2 regions of the Microbacterium sp. NPDC097977 genome follow, and region 1 is predicted to be linked to the other one. Evidence: predicted binding sites of a transcription regulator. Region 1 holds the regulator's gene; the other holds the start of a gene.
What was found. The regulator LexA, encoded in region 1, represses DNA repair genes until DNA is damaged. The targets are predictions, from matches to a motif close to TCGAACANNTGTTCGA.
Positions count from the first base shown of each region.

Region 2: the regulator LexA is predicted to act here: its motif matches at 1,551-1,566, upstream of ABTZ43_RS06935 (DUF222 domain-containing protein).

Region 1 is NZ_JBEOUR010000031.1:21,183-31,283, forward strand. It holds gene ABTZ43_RS09020 (SseB family protein) at 123-932, opposite strand; gene priA (bifunctional 1-(5-phosphoribosyl)-5-((5-phosphoribosylamino)methylideneamino)imidazole-4-carboxamide isomerase/phosphoribosylanthranilate isomerase PriA) at 913-1,662, opposite strand; gene ABTZ43_RS09030 (AAA family ATPase) at 1,817-3,511, shown strand; gene hisH (imidazole glycerol phosphate synthase subunit HisH) at 3,585-4,226, opposite strand; gene hisB (imidazoleglycerol-phosphate dehydratase HisB) at 4,223-4,840, opposite strand; gene ABTZ43_RS09045 (histidinol-phosphate transaminase) at 4,837-5,931, opposite strand; gene ABTZ43_RS09050 (LysM peptidoglycan-binding domain-containing protein) at 5,999-6,361, opposite strand; gene lexA (transcriptional repressor LexA) at 6,643-7,329, shown strand; gene ABTZ43_RS09060 (S9 family peptidase) at 7,365-9,230, shown strand; gene smpB (SsrA-binding protein SmpB) at 9,231-9,707, opposite strand; gene ftsX (permease-like cell division protein FtsX) at 9,794-10,101, opposite strand, start outside.
Region 2 is NZ_JBEOUR010000020.1:34,380-41,289, forward strand. It holds gene ABTZ43_RS06925 (MFS transporter) at 1-684, opposite strand, end outside; gene ABTZ43_RS06930 (ArsR/SmtB family transcription factor) at 797-1,102, shown strand; gene ABTZ43_RS06935 (DUF222 domain-containing protein) at 1,598-2,941, shown strand; gene ABTZ43_RS06940 (SDR family NAD(P)-dependent oxidoreductase) at 3,078-3,836, opposite strand; gene ABTZ43_RS06945 (helix-turn-helix domain-containing protein) at 3,838-4,128, opposite strand; gene map (type I methionyl aminopeptidase) at 4,200-4,970, shown strand; gene ABTZ43_RS06955 (glycosyltransferase family 2 protein) at 5,033-6,607, opposite strand; gene ABTZ43_RS06960 (PadR family transcriptional regulator) at 6,752-6,910, shown strand, end outside.

The DNA.
Region 1 (10,101 bases):
GATCACGGCACGGATGCAGGGACGGATCACTCGATCCGTCCCTGCATCCGTGCATCGGTCCTGCATCCTGACCGGGCTGCGGGCAGCATCAGACCGCGGGCCCGATCAGACCGCGGGCCCGATCAGATCGAGCGGCGCAGCTTGACGGTGAGGGAGTCGGCGAGGACGGCGATGCGGTCATCGCCCGCCCAGCGCTGCGCGAGGCGCGACAGCACGGCATCGAGGACCTCGCGCTCGAGGCCGTCGACGAGCTCGAGAACCACGACGAGCTCGGGCCCACGCAGGCGGGCATCGGGATCACCGGGCGCGACCGCGACGTCGATCACAGCCAGCTCGTGCGCGACGCTTTCCTGCAGCGCCCCGAACACCTCGGGCGACAGGAAGCTCGGCTCCCAGGCGTGTCCCTGTGCCACAGCCCAGACCGCGGGGCGGCGGAGGATGAACTCGGTGTCCGACGTCGGGTCGAGCACGATGAGGTCGGTGTCCTCGGCCGAGGCCGCAAGCGCCGCACGCACGGCCTCGACCGGGATCGGCCGCGCCGTGGCATCCCACGTGCGCATCGCCTCGACGGACGAGAACACCGGCTGCACGCGACGTCCGTCGGGTGCGGCCACCGTCACGATCGACAGCTCCTGCGTCTTGTCGACGGCGAGACCGCTGGGCGCGACGCCCTCGTCGCCCTTCTCGGCGATCAGAGGGATCAGGATCCTCGCGTTGCGGAAGGCGTCGACGACCTCGACCTGACTGCCCTCACCGGCGCGGAACCGCAGCAGTGCCGCCAGCAGGGCGGGGTCGGCAGACCCGTCGTCGGCGGTATGCGGGTTCGACTCGAACCTGCGCCCCTCCCAGGGGACACCCGCGGAATCGCCGTGACCGGCCGCGTGATCGTGGTCGCCGTGGCCGCTCGGCCCGTCAGTCGTCGCCGGCGACATCCAGCGCCTCGGCCAGCGTGAACGCTCCCGCGTACAGGGCCTTTCCGACGATGGCGCCCTCGACGCCGAGCGGGACGAGTTCGCGAAGAGCGGCGATGTCGTCGAGGTTCGAGATGCCGCCCGAGGCGACCACGGGCTTGGGGGTGCGTGCCGTGACCTCGCGCAGCAGCTCGAGGTTCGGTCCCTTCAGGGTGCCGTCCTTCGTGACGTCGGTGACGACGTAGCGGCTGCAGCCCGCATCTTCGAGGCGCTCGAGGACCTCCCAGAGGTCGCCGCCCTCCTTCGTCCAGCCGCGCGCCGCGAGAGTGGTGCCGCGGACGTCCAGGCCGACGGCGATCGCCTCGCCGTAGCGGCTGATCACATCGGCGGCCCACTCGGGGTTCTCCAGGGCCGCGGTGCCGAGGTTGATGCGCGTCGCACCGCTCTCCAGCGCCGCCTCGAGCGTGGCGTCATCGCGGATGCCGCCAGAGAGCTCGACGTTGACGTTCTTGAACTGCTTGATGACCTTGCGCAGGATCGGAGCGTTGGTGCCGCGCCCGAAGGCCGCATCGAGGTCGACGAGGTGGATCCACTTGGCGCCCTGCGCGACCCACTCGCCTGCGGCGTCCAACGGGTCGCCGTAGCTGGTCTCGGTGCCCGCCTCGCCCTGGGTGAGACGGACGGCCTTGCCTCCGGCGACATCGACCGCGGGGAGCAGGGAGAGCGATGGGGACTGCGCGAAGTCGTTCATGACGTCCTCAGGTGAGATGGGAGGGCCGATTCGTCGGCACGAGAATCGACACTATCCCGCGCATCCTCCCGCTCCAAAACGATGACGGCAGAGAACGGAGGCGGCACGCGGTAGCCTCGATCACGCCCCTGTTCGGTCGGTGAGGAGATGTTCCATGGTGCGCGATGCGGATGCGCGTGGAGTCGGCCCCCTGCGGCGCGGCAACCCCGAGACGCCCGATACCGGTGCGACCCCTGCGGCCGACGAGCCGCAGGAGATCGTCGCCCCCTCCGCGGTGCCACCGCTCCCCGACGACATCGAGCAGACGCGCCCCCTGCGCACAGCCGCATCCGACCGTCCCCCCGTGCCGGGGACGCGAGCAGCGGCGGCCGCAGCCGCGGCCTGGTCGCGCGCGCAGGCTCCGGCGTCCGGGTCCGCCGATCGGCCGACCCCGGCGATCGCCCTCCCCCCGGTGCTGACTCCGCCCGCGCCCGCACCCGGGCCGTCCGTGCCTCCCACGCCGGCCGTGGCGATGACTCCGCCCACTCCCCCGGTGCCGTCCGCACCTCCGGCCTCACCGCCGCTCTCCTCTCCGGCACCGGCACCGGCACAGGCACAGGCACAGGCACCGGCACAGGCACAGGCCGCAACCTCCGCACCGACTCCGGCTCCAACTCCGGAGGCATCCGTGTCTCCGGCGGCATCCGTGTCGCCGTCCTCCGCCGACACCTCGGCTCCCTCCCCGACTCCGGCACCGACTCCGGCGCCAGCACCGGCACAGGCGCAGCGAGAGGCACCGACACCGGCACCCGCCCCCGCCCCCGCGAGGATCCCGTCCCGGGACGACATCGTCGCGCCGCCCGCACCCCCGGCGCCCCGCGCCGCGCCCGCCGATTCCGCGGCCGCACCGCACGCGTCCTCCTCATCGAGACGCCAGCAGCGCGAGCAGGGTGTCGAGCGCCGTTCCTTCCTGCAGGACGAGCGACGCGAGGAACCCGCCCGTCGGGGTGCGCGGGGCCTCCTGAACCGCGTGGGCTTCTCGCTGGGCCCCGATTCGCGCGAACGCGCGGTGCGTGATGACGAGCATGCCGTCAGTCGGCATTGGCCCGGTCCTCGCACCGTCGCGATCGTCAATGGCAAGGGCGGTGCGGGCAAGACCCCCGCCACGGTCCTGCTCTCGGCGGTCTTCGCCCAGTACGGCGGTGCGGGAGTGCTCGCCTGGGACAACAACCAGACCCGCGGCACGCTCGGCTGGCGCACCGAGACCGGCGCGCACGACAGGACCCTGCTCGAACTGCTGCCGCAGACGCAGCGGCTGCTCGGCGCACAGGGGCAGTCCGCCGACCTGGCGCACTTCGTGCACCACCAGCCGCAGGAGAAGTACGATGTGCTCCGGTCGAAGCCGATCCGCCTCGCGCACGAGAATCGGCTGAGCCCCACCGACGTCGATGCCATCCATGCGGTCGCCGCGAAATTCTACCGCCTGATCATCATCGACTCCGGCAACGACGAATCCGACCCGATGTGGTTGCGGATGATCGATCTCGCCGACCAGATCGTCGTCGCCACCACCACTCGGGACGACCACGCCGAGGCCGGCGCGCTCCTGCTCGAAGCCCTGGAGGACCGCGACGAACGCTCGGCCCGGCTCGCGCGCGAGTCCGTCGTCGTCGTCAGCCAAGCGGACCCGAAAGCATCCGCTGCGGACGTCTCCGAGGTCGTCGCCGGCTACCGTTCGCTCGCGCGAGAGGTCGTCGACATCCCGTTCGACCGCGAGATGGTCGACGGGCACCTGCGGCTCCGTGCGCTGGCTGCACCCACTCAGCGCGCCTGGCTCTCCGCCGCGGCCGCGGTCGCGCGAGGCTTCTGAGTCACGCACGACACGCGAGACCTTCGCCTATTCTGCGACACTCGCGACAGGCGGATGTCGAGCGCGGGACGACTCAGCCGCGCAGGCTGCCGACCCAGTTGCGGAGCAGCTGGATCCCCGCCTCGCCGGACTTCTCCGGGTGGAACTGCGTCGCGGAGAGCGGGCCGTTCTCCACAGCCGCGAGGAACGGATCGCCGTACGTCGACCAGGTGAGAACCGGCTGCGGGAACGGCGGGATCACGTCGAGCTCCCAGGACTGAGCGGCGTAGGAGTGCACGAAGTAGAAGCGCTCCTGCTCGATGCCCCGGAACAGCACCGAGTCGGCGCCGGGCTCGACCGTGTTCCATCCCATGTGCGGCAGCACCGGCGCGTTGAGCTCGGTGACCGCTCCCGGCCATTCGCCGAGCCCCTCCGCATCGTGTCCACGCTCGACGCCGTGAGCGAAGAGCACCTGCATCCCGACGCAGATGCCGAGCACCGGGCGTCCGCCGGCCAGACGCCGATCGATGATCTCATCGCCGCCGTGGGCGTGGAGCGCCTCACGGACGGCCTGGAACGCCCCCACGCCGGGGACGAGCAGACCGTCGGCCTCGGTCGCCTCCTTGCGATCGCGCGTGAGGACGGCATCGGCGCCCGCGGCGACGAGAGCCTTCACCGCAGAATGGACGTTGCCTGATTCGTAGTCGAAGACGGCGACCCTGGGCGCGCCGCTCACAGCGCTCCCTTGGTCGACGGCACCCCGTCGACCAGGGGGTCGAGGGCCTTGGCCTGGCGGAAGGCCCGAGCGAACGCCTTGTACTCGGCCTCGGCGATGTGATGCGGGTCGCGGCCGCCGAGGACTCGCACGTGCACGGTCAGTCCGGCGTTGAACGCGATCGCCTCGAACGTGTGCCGCACGAGCGAGCCGGTGAAGTGGCCCCCGATGAGGTGGTGCTCGAACCCGACAGGCTCGCCGGTGTGCACGAGGTACGGACGCCCGGAGATGTCGACCACAGCCTGGGCGAGAGCCTCATCGAGCGGAACGAGGGCGTCTCCGTATCGCGAGATCCCCGACTTGTCGCCGAGAGCTTCGCGGATGGCCTGTCCGAGCACGATCGAGATGTCTTCGACCGTGTGGTGGGCGTCGATCTGGGTGTCACCGGAGGCGCGGACCGTGAGGTCGGTGAGCGAGTGCTTCGCGAACGCCGTCAGCATGTGGTCGAAGAACGGCACCGAGGTGTCGATGCGGCTGGATCCGGTGCCGTCGAGGTTCAGCTCGAGCTCGACGGTGGACTCCGACGTGCTGCGCACGCGCGTCGCGGTGCGGGGTGTCGGGGCAGGGGTGCTCATGAGTCCGATCCTATCGAGGCGAGGGCATCGAGGAATGCCGTGGTCTCGGCCTCTGTTCCCGCGGTGACACGCAGGTGTCCGGGGATGCCGACATCGCGCACGAGCACGCCGCGGTCGTACAGCTGCTGCCACACCCTGTGTGGATCCGCGACGCCGCCGAACAGGACGAAGTTCGACCAGGACTCATGGGGCGTGTAGCCGAGCGCTTCGAGCGTCGCCGAGATGCGGTCGCGCTGCTCGACGATCTCGGCGACCATGCCGAGCATCACTTCGGAGTTGCGCAATGCCGCGACGGCAGCGGCCTGCGTCAGGGCGCTCAGGTGATACGGAAGGCGCACGAGCCGCAGCGCATCGATGAACGCGGGGTCGGCGGCGAGATATCCGACGCGGGCACCCGCGAACGCGAAGGCCTTGCTCATGGTGCGCGAGACCGCCAGACGAGGGCGCCCCTCGAGCAGCGTCAGCGCGGAGGGAGCCTCTCGTGGGGCGAATTCCTGGTACGCCTCGTCGACCACCACGACGCCCCGGGACGCCTCATACACCGCCTCGATCACATCGAGCCCGAGCGGGGTGCCGGTCGGGTTGTTCGGCGAGCACAGCAGGATCACATCCGGGTCGGCGTCGGCCACCTGGGCTGCCGCCTCCTCGGGGGTGATCGTGTAGTCGGGCTGGCGGGTCCCCGCGATCCAGCGGGCACCGGTCCCCTGCGCGATCAGCGGGTACATCGAGTAGGTCGGCGCGAAGCTGAACGCCGTGCGGCCGGGCCCCCCGAAGGCCTGCAGGATGTGCTGCAGCACTTCGTTCGATCCGTTTCCGGCCCAGATCTGCTCAGCCTGCAGGCCGTGACCGAGGTAGTCCGCGAAGCCGTCGCGCAGTGTGGTGAACTCGCGGTCCGGGTATCGGTTGACGTCACGGAGCGCGACCGCGATGTCGTCGAGGATGTCGCTCGCCACGAGGTCGGGAATCGGATGCGTGTTCTCGTTCACGTTCAGCGCCACCGGCAGCGGAGCCTGCGGGGCACCGTAGGGCGTGAGCCCTCGGAGATCGTCACGGAGCGGGAGGTCGTCGAGTGATGCAGTCACCCTTCCCATGGTAGGCGGCGCACGACCGCTTCACTCCGAGGTGACGGTGAATGAGCGACCGAGGGGCCGCGGCGATTCACTCCGAGTACTGTGCGGGGATCGCCAGCTCCTGGCCGATCTGCAGCGCCCCGCCGCGGAGGGCGTTCAGGCGGGTGATGTCGCCGATGACCTCGCGTGGGTCGGCACCGGGTGCCACCGACTCGGCGATCGACCAGAGGGTGTCTCCCGGCATCACGGTGACCGAGGCGAAGGACGCGGTGGCGACCTGCTCGCCCGAGGCCATCGCGCTGCCGCCGCTCAATGCGGCGAATCCGATGCCCACTGCGAGCGGCACTGCGGCCAGGGCGAGCACGACCCGGCGGCCACGTGCCGTCAGCCGGAGCTTCGTCGCCGAACGGGGCGAGACGATGGCTGCGTTGCTGAAGGTGATGGTGCTCATGTCGTACTCCTCTGCATCTACCGCGTGAGCGGTGAAGTTGGCGTAGCGTTCGCATTCGCGTCTCGGCCGGGAGCCGTGAATGCGAAGCTACGTTCCGAAGTTATCTTCGAATTCGAACATCTGTCAAGCGTTCTTCGAAAAACCAAGCCGTGAATACCTCGACACGCTCGAACAGATCTTCCAGATCGAGGTGATTCTCGGATACGGTTTCGATACGAACACCCCACCACGGGCCTCCGACATTCGAACTGAGACGCCGGATCGCACACCTGAGGAGCACCATGAGCGACATCGCCGCCCCCGAGTCCGACGCCCCCCGCACGCGTCGCCGGAAGAGCCTGAGCCCGAAGCAGATGGCGATCCTCGAGGTCATCCAGACATCGATCAGCCGCTACGGCTACCCGCCGAGCATGCGGGAGATCGGTGACGCCGTCGGGCTGAAGTCGCTCTCGAGCGTCACGCACCAGCTCGGCCAGCTCGAGCTCAGCGGCTACCTCCGCCGCGACCCCGGCAAGACACGCGCCATGGAGGTCCTCATCGACCTCCCGGGTTCGAGTGCCGAGAATCCGGATGACGTCGCCACACCCGTCGGCGACGCCGCACTCGTGCCGCTCGTGGGGCGGATCGCCGCGGGTGTCCCGATCACCGCCGACCAGCAGGTCGAAGAGATCTTCCCCCTGCCCCGTCAGCTCGTGGGCAAGGGCGATCTGTTCATGCTCAAGGTCTCGGGCGAATCGATGATCGACGCCGCCATCTGCGACGGGGACTGGGTGGTCATCCGATCGCAGAACAGCGCCGAGAACGGCGAGATCGTCGCCGCCATGCTCGACGGCGAGGCCACCGTCAAGGTGCTGCGCCGCCGCGACGGCCACACGTGGCTGCTGCCCCGCAACTCCGCCTTCGAGCCGATCCTCGGCGACGAGTCGGTCGTGCTCGGCAAGGTCGTCGCCGTGCTCCGCGCCGTGTGACGACGGCCTCCCCGGACGCGCCGTAGGCTCGTCCCATGTCGTCGCCGTTCGGTACCTGGCCATCGCCCTTCTCCCCGTCGGCCGTCGCGGCGTCCTCGCCACGATTCGACGGCGCCGTGTTCGTCGGCGACGAGATCTGGTGGGGCGAGAGCGTCCCCGCCCAGGGTGGTCGACGCACCGTGCGCAGCACCACAGGCGCAGAGATCCTGCCGGCACCGTGGAGCGCCCGATCCCGCGTGCACGAATACGGCGGCGGCGCCTGGACCGCCGACTCCTCGGGCACGCTGTACTTCGTCGACGCCGACACGCAGCGCGTGCACCGGATGAGTCCGGGCGACGCCCCTGCGCCACTCACCCCGCAGGGCCCCGCCCACGGCGGCCTTCGTGTGCAGCAGGGGCGGCTGTTCGCGGTGCGCGAGGACCTGTCATCCGAACCTCACCGCCGGGCGATCATCGAGATCCCGACCGACGGGTCTGCTGCGGAGGACGCATCGAGACTCTCGATCATCACGGAGGGGCCCTCGTTCCACGCGCATCCCGCGCTCTCCCCCGACGGCACGCGCCTCGCATGGGTCGAATGGTCCGGTCAGCGGATGCCGTGGCAGCAGGCGTCGCTCGTCGTGTCCGACGGAACACGACGCACGACGCTTCCGACCCTGGCCGCGCTGCAGCCGGAGTGGGGCGGTGACGACGCCCTCGTGTACGCGGACGACCCCAGCGGTCGCTGGGCCCTGCACCGTCAGCGCCTGCATCACCTCGACCCCGAGGGCGCTCCCGTCCCCGTCGGCGACGCGGGGGACGACGCCGACACGGGCTACGGCCTCTGGGTACTGGGCAACCGCTGGTATCAGCCGTTGGACGACGGGCGCATCGTGCTCGTGCGCACGGACGGACGCGACGAGGTGGTCGTTGTCGAACACGACGGACGGATGCGGCGCCTGGACATCCCCGCGGACGGCCATGTCAGCGTCGACGACGTCAGCGGCTCGCGTGTGCTGCTCACCGGCGACAGCTCCCGTGCCGCATCCGGTGTCTGGTGCGTCGATGTGGACAGCGGCGTCGTGACGACCGTCGCGGGCGGCCTGCCTGTCGATCGCGCCTGGATGCCGCCGGCATCTCAGATAGTGGTCGACGGCGCGCATGGCGCCGTGCACGCCTTCGCCTATCCGCCCTCCCACCCCGACGTCTCGGCTCCCGAAGGCGAGCTGCCTCCCTATCTCGTCCTCGTGCACGGCGGACCCACCGCGCACGTGACGGGAGCTGCGTCCTCGGCGATCGCGTTCTACACGAGCCGCGGGATCGGCGTGCTCGACGTGAACTACGGCGGATCGAGCGGCTACGGGCGCGCCTACCGCGAGCGTCTCGACGGCGGATGGGGCGTCGTCGACGTCGACGACGTGATCGCCGCGGCGCGAGGACTGGCTGATGCGGGTCTCGCCGATCCCGCGCGCATCGCGATCCGCGGGAGCTCCGCCGGAGGGTGGACGGTGCTCTCGGCGCTCGTGCGCGGGGGAACCTTCGCCGCAGGCATCAGCCGCTACGGGGTGACCGATCTGCGGATGCTCAGCGCCCACTCGCACGACTTCGAGGCCCCGTACATCGAGGGGCTCGTCGGACCGCTGCCCGAGGCGGAGGACCTCTACATCGAGAGGTCTCCCCTGACCCACGCCGATCGCATCGACGTGCCGGTGCTCCTCATGCAGGGGGCAGACGACCGCGTCGTCCCACCCGCCCAGTCCGAGGCCATCCGCGACGCACTGGCGGAGCGCGGCGTCGACCACGAGTACGTGCTGTACCCGGGCGAGGGGCACGGGTTCCGCTCGTCCGAGACGATCGTCGACGCACTCGAGCGCGAACTGCGCTTCCTCGGGCGCGTGTTCGGGTTCAGTGCCGCGGACTGATCATTCCCCGACGCGGTTGCGCAGCCGCATGGCCCGGTCGGCCTCGCGGGTGTCCTGGCGCTCGCGCAGGGTCTGACGCTTGTCGTACTCGCGCTTGCCCTTCGCGAGAGCGATCTCGACCTTGGCGCGTCCGTCCGAGAAGTAGAGCTTGAGCGGGATCAGCGTGTAGCCGCCGGCCGAGACGGCATGGGCGAGCTTCGCGATCTCCTCGCGGTGCAGCAGCAGCTTGCGCACGCGCTTCGACGCGTGGTTCGTCCAGTGCCCCTGCGAGTACTCCGGAATGTGCACGGCGTCGAGGAAGACCTCGTTGCCCTTCACGAAGGCGTAGCCGTCGCTCAGGTTCGCGCGTCCCTGACGCAGCGACTTGACCTCGGTGCCGGTGAGCACCATCCCCGCCTCGTACGACTTCTCGATCGCGTAGTCGTGACGTGCGCGACGATTGGTCGCGATGACCTTCTCCCCGCGTTCCCTGGGCATGATTCTCTCCTGATCCGTGCCGTGCAGTGGTTCTCGAGCCCCGTCCGGGGCACACGACAGCCTGTCAGTCTATACCGGCCGCGAGCTCAGGTACGCAGCCATCTGCGGATCGCGAATCCCGCCGACAGCGCGGCCAGGAGCACGCCGATGCCGATGAGCACGGGGACCACGACCGCGGCATCCTGCATCCCGATCCAGGTCGTGATGAACGGCACGCGTCCGCGGAGGTAGCCGTTGACGCCGAAGTGCACTCCGGCGACCACCGCGGCGCTGGCCAGGACGGAGCCGAGGAACGCGGCGAACACCCCCTCGAGCACGAACGGTGTCTGGATGAACCGGTTCGACGCGCCCACGAGGCGCATGATGCCGATCTCCTTGCGTCTGGCATAGGCGG
Region 2 (6,910 bases), on a different contig from region 1:
GTCGGCGCGGATGCCGGCAGGCACCGACAGTCGGAAGCTCAGCGATCCCCATGCTCCGGGCCGCAGCGGTGCGGTCTCGGGGGCGAGGACGAACAGCGCCGCGAGCACGAGGTACACCACGGTCAACGGGGCGAACACGTCGAGCAGCGGCTGCCCGGTCACGTCGAGGGCGACGCCGGCGAGAAGCGCGCCGAGCGCGATTCCGATGCCGGGGCTGAGGGCATTCCAGAGGGCGGCGACCCGAGAGCGTCCGCCCGGGGCGAGGTCCAGGGCAGCGGCCGAGAGAGCGGCGATGAGCACGCCGCTGGCGGCGCCCTGGAGGATGCGGGCCAGCATGAGTGTGGCGACCGTATCGGCGTGCCAGAACAGGATCATGCTGACGGCGAGCAGCAGCAGACCGCCGATCGCGACGGGGCGGCGCCCGACGTGGTCCGACAGCGACCCCGCCGACAGCAGCGCGAGCAGCAGAGCGATCGCGTACACGGCGAAGACGGCGCTGATGACGATCGCGTCGAACCCGATCTCGGACGCGAGCACCGGATAGAACGGCGACGGTGCGCTCGCCCCCATCATCATCGCGACCTGGGTCACGATCGCCAGGACGAAGCCGAAGCGGGGGCGTCGGATCTCCGCGCTCGTCGTCGTGGTGATCGGTGACGTGGTGATCGGTGACGTGGTGGTCATGGGTGCTCCGCGCGGTGGGATCGGGTCTGGTGCTCGACATCATTGAGTTCGAGAATCATCGAACTATCGGAGCGTACTCGCCATCGCTCGATTGTTCAACTATTCTCGAACCATGCCAGGCGACCTCCCGCATCCGGACCGCTCCGAGATCCAGCTCACCGACGTACTCTTCGCCCTCAGCGACCCCGAGCGCCTGGCCATCACCCGGCAGCTCGCCGACGGACCGCTCGACATGGCCGCCTGCCACGCCACCGATCCGAATCTCCCCAAGTCGACCAAGTCGCATTTCATGAAGGTCCTGCGCGAGGCGGGCATTATTCGCAACGAGCCGCATGGTCGGCGGCGGATGCTGACACTGCGGCGCGATGACCTGGATGCACTGTTCCCCGGACTGTTGGAATCGGTGCTGCGGGGGTAGCTCGGCCGGGGGTGGTCCGGTCCGGGGGTGGCGCATGGGTATGGGGCTGGGGGCTGTGGGCTGTGGGCTGTGGGCTGTGGGCTGTGGGCTGTGGGCTGTGGGCTGTGGGCTGTGGGCTGTGAGCTGTGAGCTGTGAGCTGTGAGCTGTGAGCTGTGGCTGTGGCTGTGGCTGTGTGGCGGGGGCTGTGGGCTGTGAGCTGTGAGCTGTGAGCTGTGAGCTGTGAGGCGTGAGCGGTGTGGCGGTGTGGCCCTGCGTGGGCAGGTGTAGCCGCGTAGCGGCGTTGCTCTGAGTTGACTCGGAGTGGCATCGTCGGCGTGCGGCGTGCGGCGTGCGGCGTGCGGCGTGCGGCGTGCGGCGTGCGGCGTGTGGCGTGTGGCGTGTGCGTGCTGCTTGGCGGTATGTCGGCGTGCGTGGGCGCAACCCGCATGCTGGCACCTCGGAATTCACTAGAACATAACTTCGAAACTAGGCATCTGGCGCGGTAAAATCGAGGCATGTCGAAGTTGTCCGCTCTCCACGAGGCGATGTCCCGCCTCGATGGATTGTGGGCTGACGCAGACGATGCCGCGGGCCTGCCCCGCGACCGTCTGATCGCGGTGCATTCCGCGACGGGTGAGCTGAGGCGGCTTCTCGACGCCGTCCATGCGGACGTCGCTGCAGTCATCTCTCAGGAGTCGCGCAGCGAGCTGGGCGCCGGCGGCCTCGCGAAGCAGCAGGGTTTCCGTTCCGCGGAGACGATGATCGCGGCGACGACGGGAGTGTCCCGGGTCGAAGCGACGCGCCTCGTCGCCGTCGGCGAGGCGACCGCCCCACGCACCGATCTGCGGGGTTCTCGGCTGCCGGCTCGATACCCCGCCCTCGGCGAGGCGCTCGCGGCCGGTCGGCTCGGAGTGCAGGCCGCCGGGCTGATCGTCGCACTTCTGGAGCGCTGCCGGATCGCGGCAGGAATCGACCGCATCGCGGAGGCTGAGCGGATCCTGGCCGACAAGGCCGCAGGACTCTCCCTCGACGATGTCCGCCGGCTCGTCACTCGCGCCGAGGCATGGCTGGACCCCGACGGACTGGAGCCGAAGGGTGAGGAGATGCGACGTCGTCGGTCACTGACCATGTTCGAGCGAGACGGGATGCTGCATCTTGATGCGCGGATCGACGTCGAGACCGCCGCGCCGATCGTCGCCGCGATCCGCGGGTACGTCACCGCGGCTTTCGCAGCGCGCAGGGATGCTCCCGACGCGGATGCACCCGATGCCGACCGCCGCACGGTGCCGATGCTCCAGGTCGACGCACTCGCACTGTTCTGTGCGCACGTTCTCGGATGCGAGGGGCAGAGTATGCCTCTCGCCGGGGCCACGGTGGTCGTGCGCATCGCCCTCGACGATCTGCAGGCCGGCACGGGCTGCGCCACCATCGACGGTTTCGACCAGAAGATCGGCGTCTGCGCGGCGAGGAGGATGGCTGCGAGCGGTGGCGTGATCCCCTGTGTGCTCGGCGGTGGCAGCGAGATCCTGGACTGGGGACGAGAGAAGCGGCTCTTCACTCGGGCGCAACGCCTCGCACTGGTCGAGAGAGATGGAGGGTGCGCGATGTGCGGGCTTCCTCCGCAGATGACAAAAGCGCATCACCTCCGATGGTGGAGCAGGGATCACGGTCCGACCGATCTGTCGAACGGAGTATTGCTCTGCGAGACGTGCCACCATCGGATTCACGACAACGGGTGGGAGATCCGAATCGACGGAAAAGGGGTCGCGGGCACGGTGTGGTTCATTCCGCCCGGATACGTCGACCCGGAGTGCAGACCTCGGCTCGGGGGCCGCGCGCGATTCGATGTGGCGGCATGAGCGACGCGCGGGCGCGCCGTTGCCGTGTGGTGTCGGCGCGTGCTGTGGAGAGCGGTGCGGGCGTGCTGTGGAGAGCGGTGCGGGCCTGCTGTGGAGAGCGGTGCGGGCCTGCTGTGTCGGCGTGGTGCGGATGCGCTCAGCGGAAGTACGATGCCCCGTTGAGGTCGAGTACGGTGCCCGAGGCCCATGCCGCGGTGGGCGAGGTGAGATAGGCGACCGCATCCGCGATCTCCTCGGGCGTGCCGACGCGCCCGAACGGACTCTGACCGCGGATGCCGTCGCCCTCCGGCCCCGTGAGCGTGGCCGACTGGCGCTCGGTCGCGACCATGCCCGGGGCGACCGAGGTCACCGAGATGCCGTGCGGTGCGAGCGTGAGCGCCATCGACTGGCCGAAAGCCTGCAGCCCCGCCTTGGTCGCGGCGTATGCGGGGTGGTCGGCCTCGCCGCGGAACGCGCCGCGCGAACCGACATTGACGATCGATCCGCCGCTCCCGCGTTCGATCAGGTGCTGGGCCACGAGCAGCGTGACGTTCGAGGCGCCCAGCAGGTTCACGGCCACCATCTCCGACCAGGCCTGCTGCCACTGCGCGTACGGCACGGCGTCGGCGCGGTGCGTGTTCGCGGCACTCGGGGCCACGGCCGCGTTGTTCACGACGATGTCGAGCGAGCCGAGTGCGGCGATCGCCTCCATCACCACCCGCTGCGCCTCGGCCGGGGTGCCGAGATCTCCACCGACGATGGCGTGACCCGAGCCCTCGAGCGACGTCAGGGTCTCTTCCGCGGAGGCGCGATCGCGTCCGTAGTGCACCACGACACGGTCGCCGCGGCGCGCGAACACCTGCGCGATCGCCCGGCCGATACCGCGGGAGCCGCCGGTGATCAGCGCATTCGCCATCTCAGGACGCGATCTGCGCGTGACCGGGGGCATGCACGGTGGCAGGCGCGGCGGGCTCCACCTCGGCCCACACCGCGTCGAGCGACAGGTGCAGCACACCCGCGATCGCCGCGATCGTCGAGAACGCCGGGGTGGCCACGCGTCCCGACTCGATCTTGCGCAGCGTCTCGGGAGACACGCCGGCGTCGAGGGCGACGCTCAGCATCGAGCGCTCGCCGCGCGCGCGACGCAGCAGGGCTCCCAAGCGCTCGCCGCGCTCGACCTCGGCGGGAGTGAGGGGCATCCGAACCATCATGTGCCGATTCTAATACCGGGATAGTATTACCGGGATAGTTATTGGATTCGCATGAATCGGAGAGCACCATGATCGAGATCCTCGACAGCGACCAGCTGGACCGCGCGCGGGATGCCGGCGCGCTGGTCGGCCGCATCCTGCAGACGCTGAAGGTGCGGGCGCGCGTGGGGGTGAACCTGCTCGAGCTCGACCGGTGGACGAAGCGCATGATCGAGGATGCCGGGGCGACGTCCTGCTACGTCGACTATGCCCCCTCGTTCGGCCGTGGGCCCTTCGGCCATCACCTCTGCACCGCCGTGAACGACGCGGTGCTGCACGGGATGCCGCACGACTACGCCCTACGAGACGGAGACCTTCTCACCCTCGATCTCGCCGTGACCCTGCGCGGGATCTCGGCCGATGCCGCGATCAGCTTCGTGGTGGGAACCACGGCGGCATCCGCGGACCTGGCGATGATCGACGCGACCGAACGCGCGCTCGCCGCCGCCATAGCCGTGGCCCGCCCCGGCGCCCGCATCGGCGACCTCTCGCAGGCGATCGGCGCGGTGCTCAGCGCGGCCGGGTATCCGATCAACCTCGAGTTCGGCGGCCACGGTATCGGATCGACCATGCACCAGGATCCGCACATCGCCAACGACGGCCGTGCCGGTCGCGGCTACCGTCTGCGCCCCGGCCTGCTGCTCGCGATCGAGCCGTGGGTCATGGCCGATACCGATGTGCTGGTGACCGACGCCGACGGATGGACCCTGCGCAGCGCGACGGGCTGCCGCACCGCCCACACCGAGCACACGATCGCGATCACGGATGCCGGCGCCGAGGTGCTCACGCTCGCCCCGTGAGCGCCCGCCGATGCCGATCCCGATCCGCAGGCAGCGCGATCCCGATCCGCACGCAGCGCGCGCTACTTCTTCGGCGATCCGCTCCGCAGGCGACGGGCCGTGCGGCCGGCGAGATCCTTGAGGCGACCGCCCGGCCATTGGCGGCGCAACTCCACGCCGCCGTCGCGTCCGACCACCGGGGTGCAGGTGCGCCCGGCGAGCAGCGGCGAGCGTCCGGCCGCGGCGAGCGTCGCGGCATCCGCAGTCAGGGGCACGTCGAAGGTCCAGCCGGCTCGACGCACCGCCACGAACAACGGCGCACCGGTCGATCGGTCGTCCCGGTCGAACACCTTGAGCGGGTCGAGTGCGACCTTCACGGCGTCGAGCTTGCGCGGATGCGTGCCCGAGATGTGTCGTTCGACACCCGCCGCGGGTTCGCGCAGCACCAGTCCGACCCGATCGTTCTGCAGCTCCTTCTTCGCCTCGAGCAGCGCGGTCGGCAGCCCGTCCACCGCCACGGGCAGCGACGTCAGCACCCCGGTGCCCGGCTCGAACACCAGCGCGTCCCGTCCCTCGTGCGTGATCGACACCGCGAGCGTCAGGTGGAGTCCGCCCCCGCGAGACCACCGCGCCGAGGTGACGACGGCGCGACACTCCAGGTCGTCCTCGAAGCGGGCGTAGGTCAGCAGATCCGCCCGGCGGTCGGCGCGCAGCAGAGCGGCGCGGATCCGGTTCGGGAACGACAGGCCTCCGTCGACGCCCGGCCCGAATCGCCGTTCGGCGAGGGGAGCGACCACGTCGAGCAGGCGTTCACGATAATCGTCGGGGTAGCGGACCATCTGCCTGCCGGTGAGTCGCTTCAGGACCTTGCCGCGGAACCAGTGCCGCAGCAGGCGATCGCGAAGGCGGCCGGGCTCGGTGTACCGCTCGACCAGATCGAGCACGGCCTCGAGGTGCGGGTAGTACGACTCGGGGTCGATCCGCGCTGCGCTCGCGCTGCCCGGATGCTTCACCCAGGCGTAGCACGGCCGGCTCGCGAGGATCGAGATCTTCGACGCCTCGAAGTACGCGCGCATGACGAACAGGTGGTCTTCGAGCCGCACCTTGCCGTCGGGGAAGCGGATGCCCTTCTCGCGCAGGAACGCCGTGCGGAACATCTTGTGCGGGGTGAGCATCTCGAGCAGCGGGTCGTCGCCGAGGCGGGCGTTCGGGATGTCCTTGCGGAAGATGCGTGCGGGCAGTCGGCGGCCGATGCCCATCTCCTTGCCGAGGATCACGTCGGACCCGTGCAGATCGGCGTAGTCGCACAGCGCCTCGAGCGCGCCGTCGTACAGCCAGTCGTCCTGATCGACGAACTGGATGTAGGTGCCGCGCGCATCGTCGATACCGTGGTTGCGCGGAGTTCCCGGCCACCCGGAGGGGGCGAGGTAGGCCACGCGGATGTACGGGCGGTCACGCGCGATCTCGACCAGCCGCGCGGCGGTCTCCTCGCCCGAACCGTCGTCGCACAGCAGCACCTCGAACCGGGAATGGTCGAGAGTCTGCCGGTCGAGCGAGGCGATCAGGTCGTCGAACGATGCGCCCGGCTTGAAGACGGGAACGACCACGCTCACGCGGAGAGGGGCGGGTGCGGGCGCGGCGGCGGCAGAATTCGACATCGAAGGTAGTAAAGCACCCCCACCTCCACGACGCACGACCCTTGCGCACAGGAAGACGCCGTGCAGGCGGCGGGGGATTCCCACCCCGCGCACAGGGTTAACGATATATCGTTGACTATCGCTCACCACACCCGGGAGGTCATCATGAACAACGCATTCCCCTCGAACCCGTTCGGCGGATCCGGCTTCGGCGCGGGCCCCGGCGGACCCGCATCCGCGATCTTCGACGCGATGGACCAGCTCCGCAAGTCGTTCGAGCAGCGCCCCAGCGGCGGCTCCCGCATGGCCAAGGGCGACGTCCGC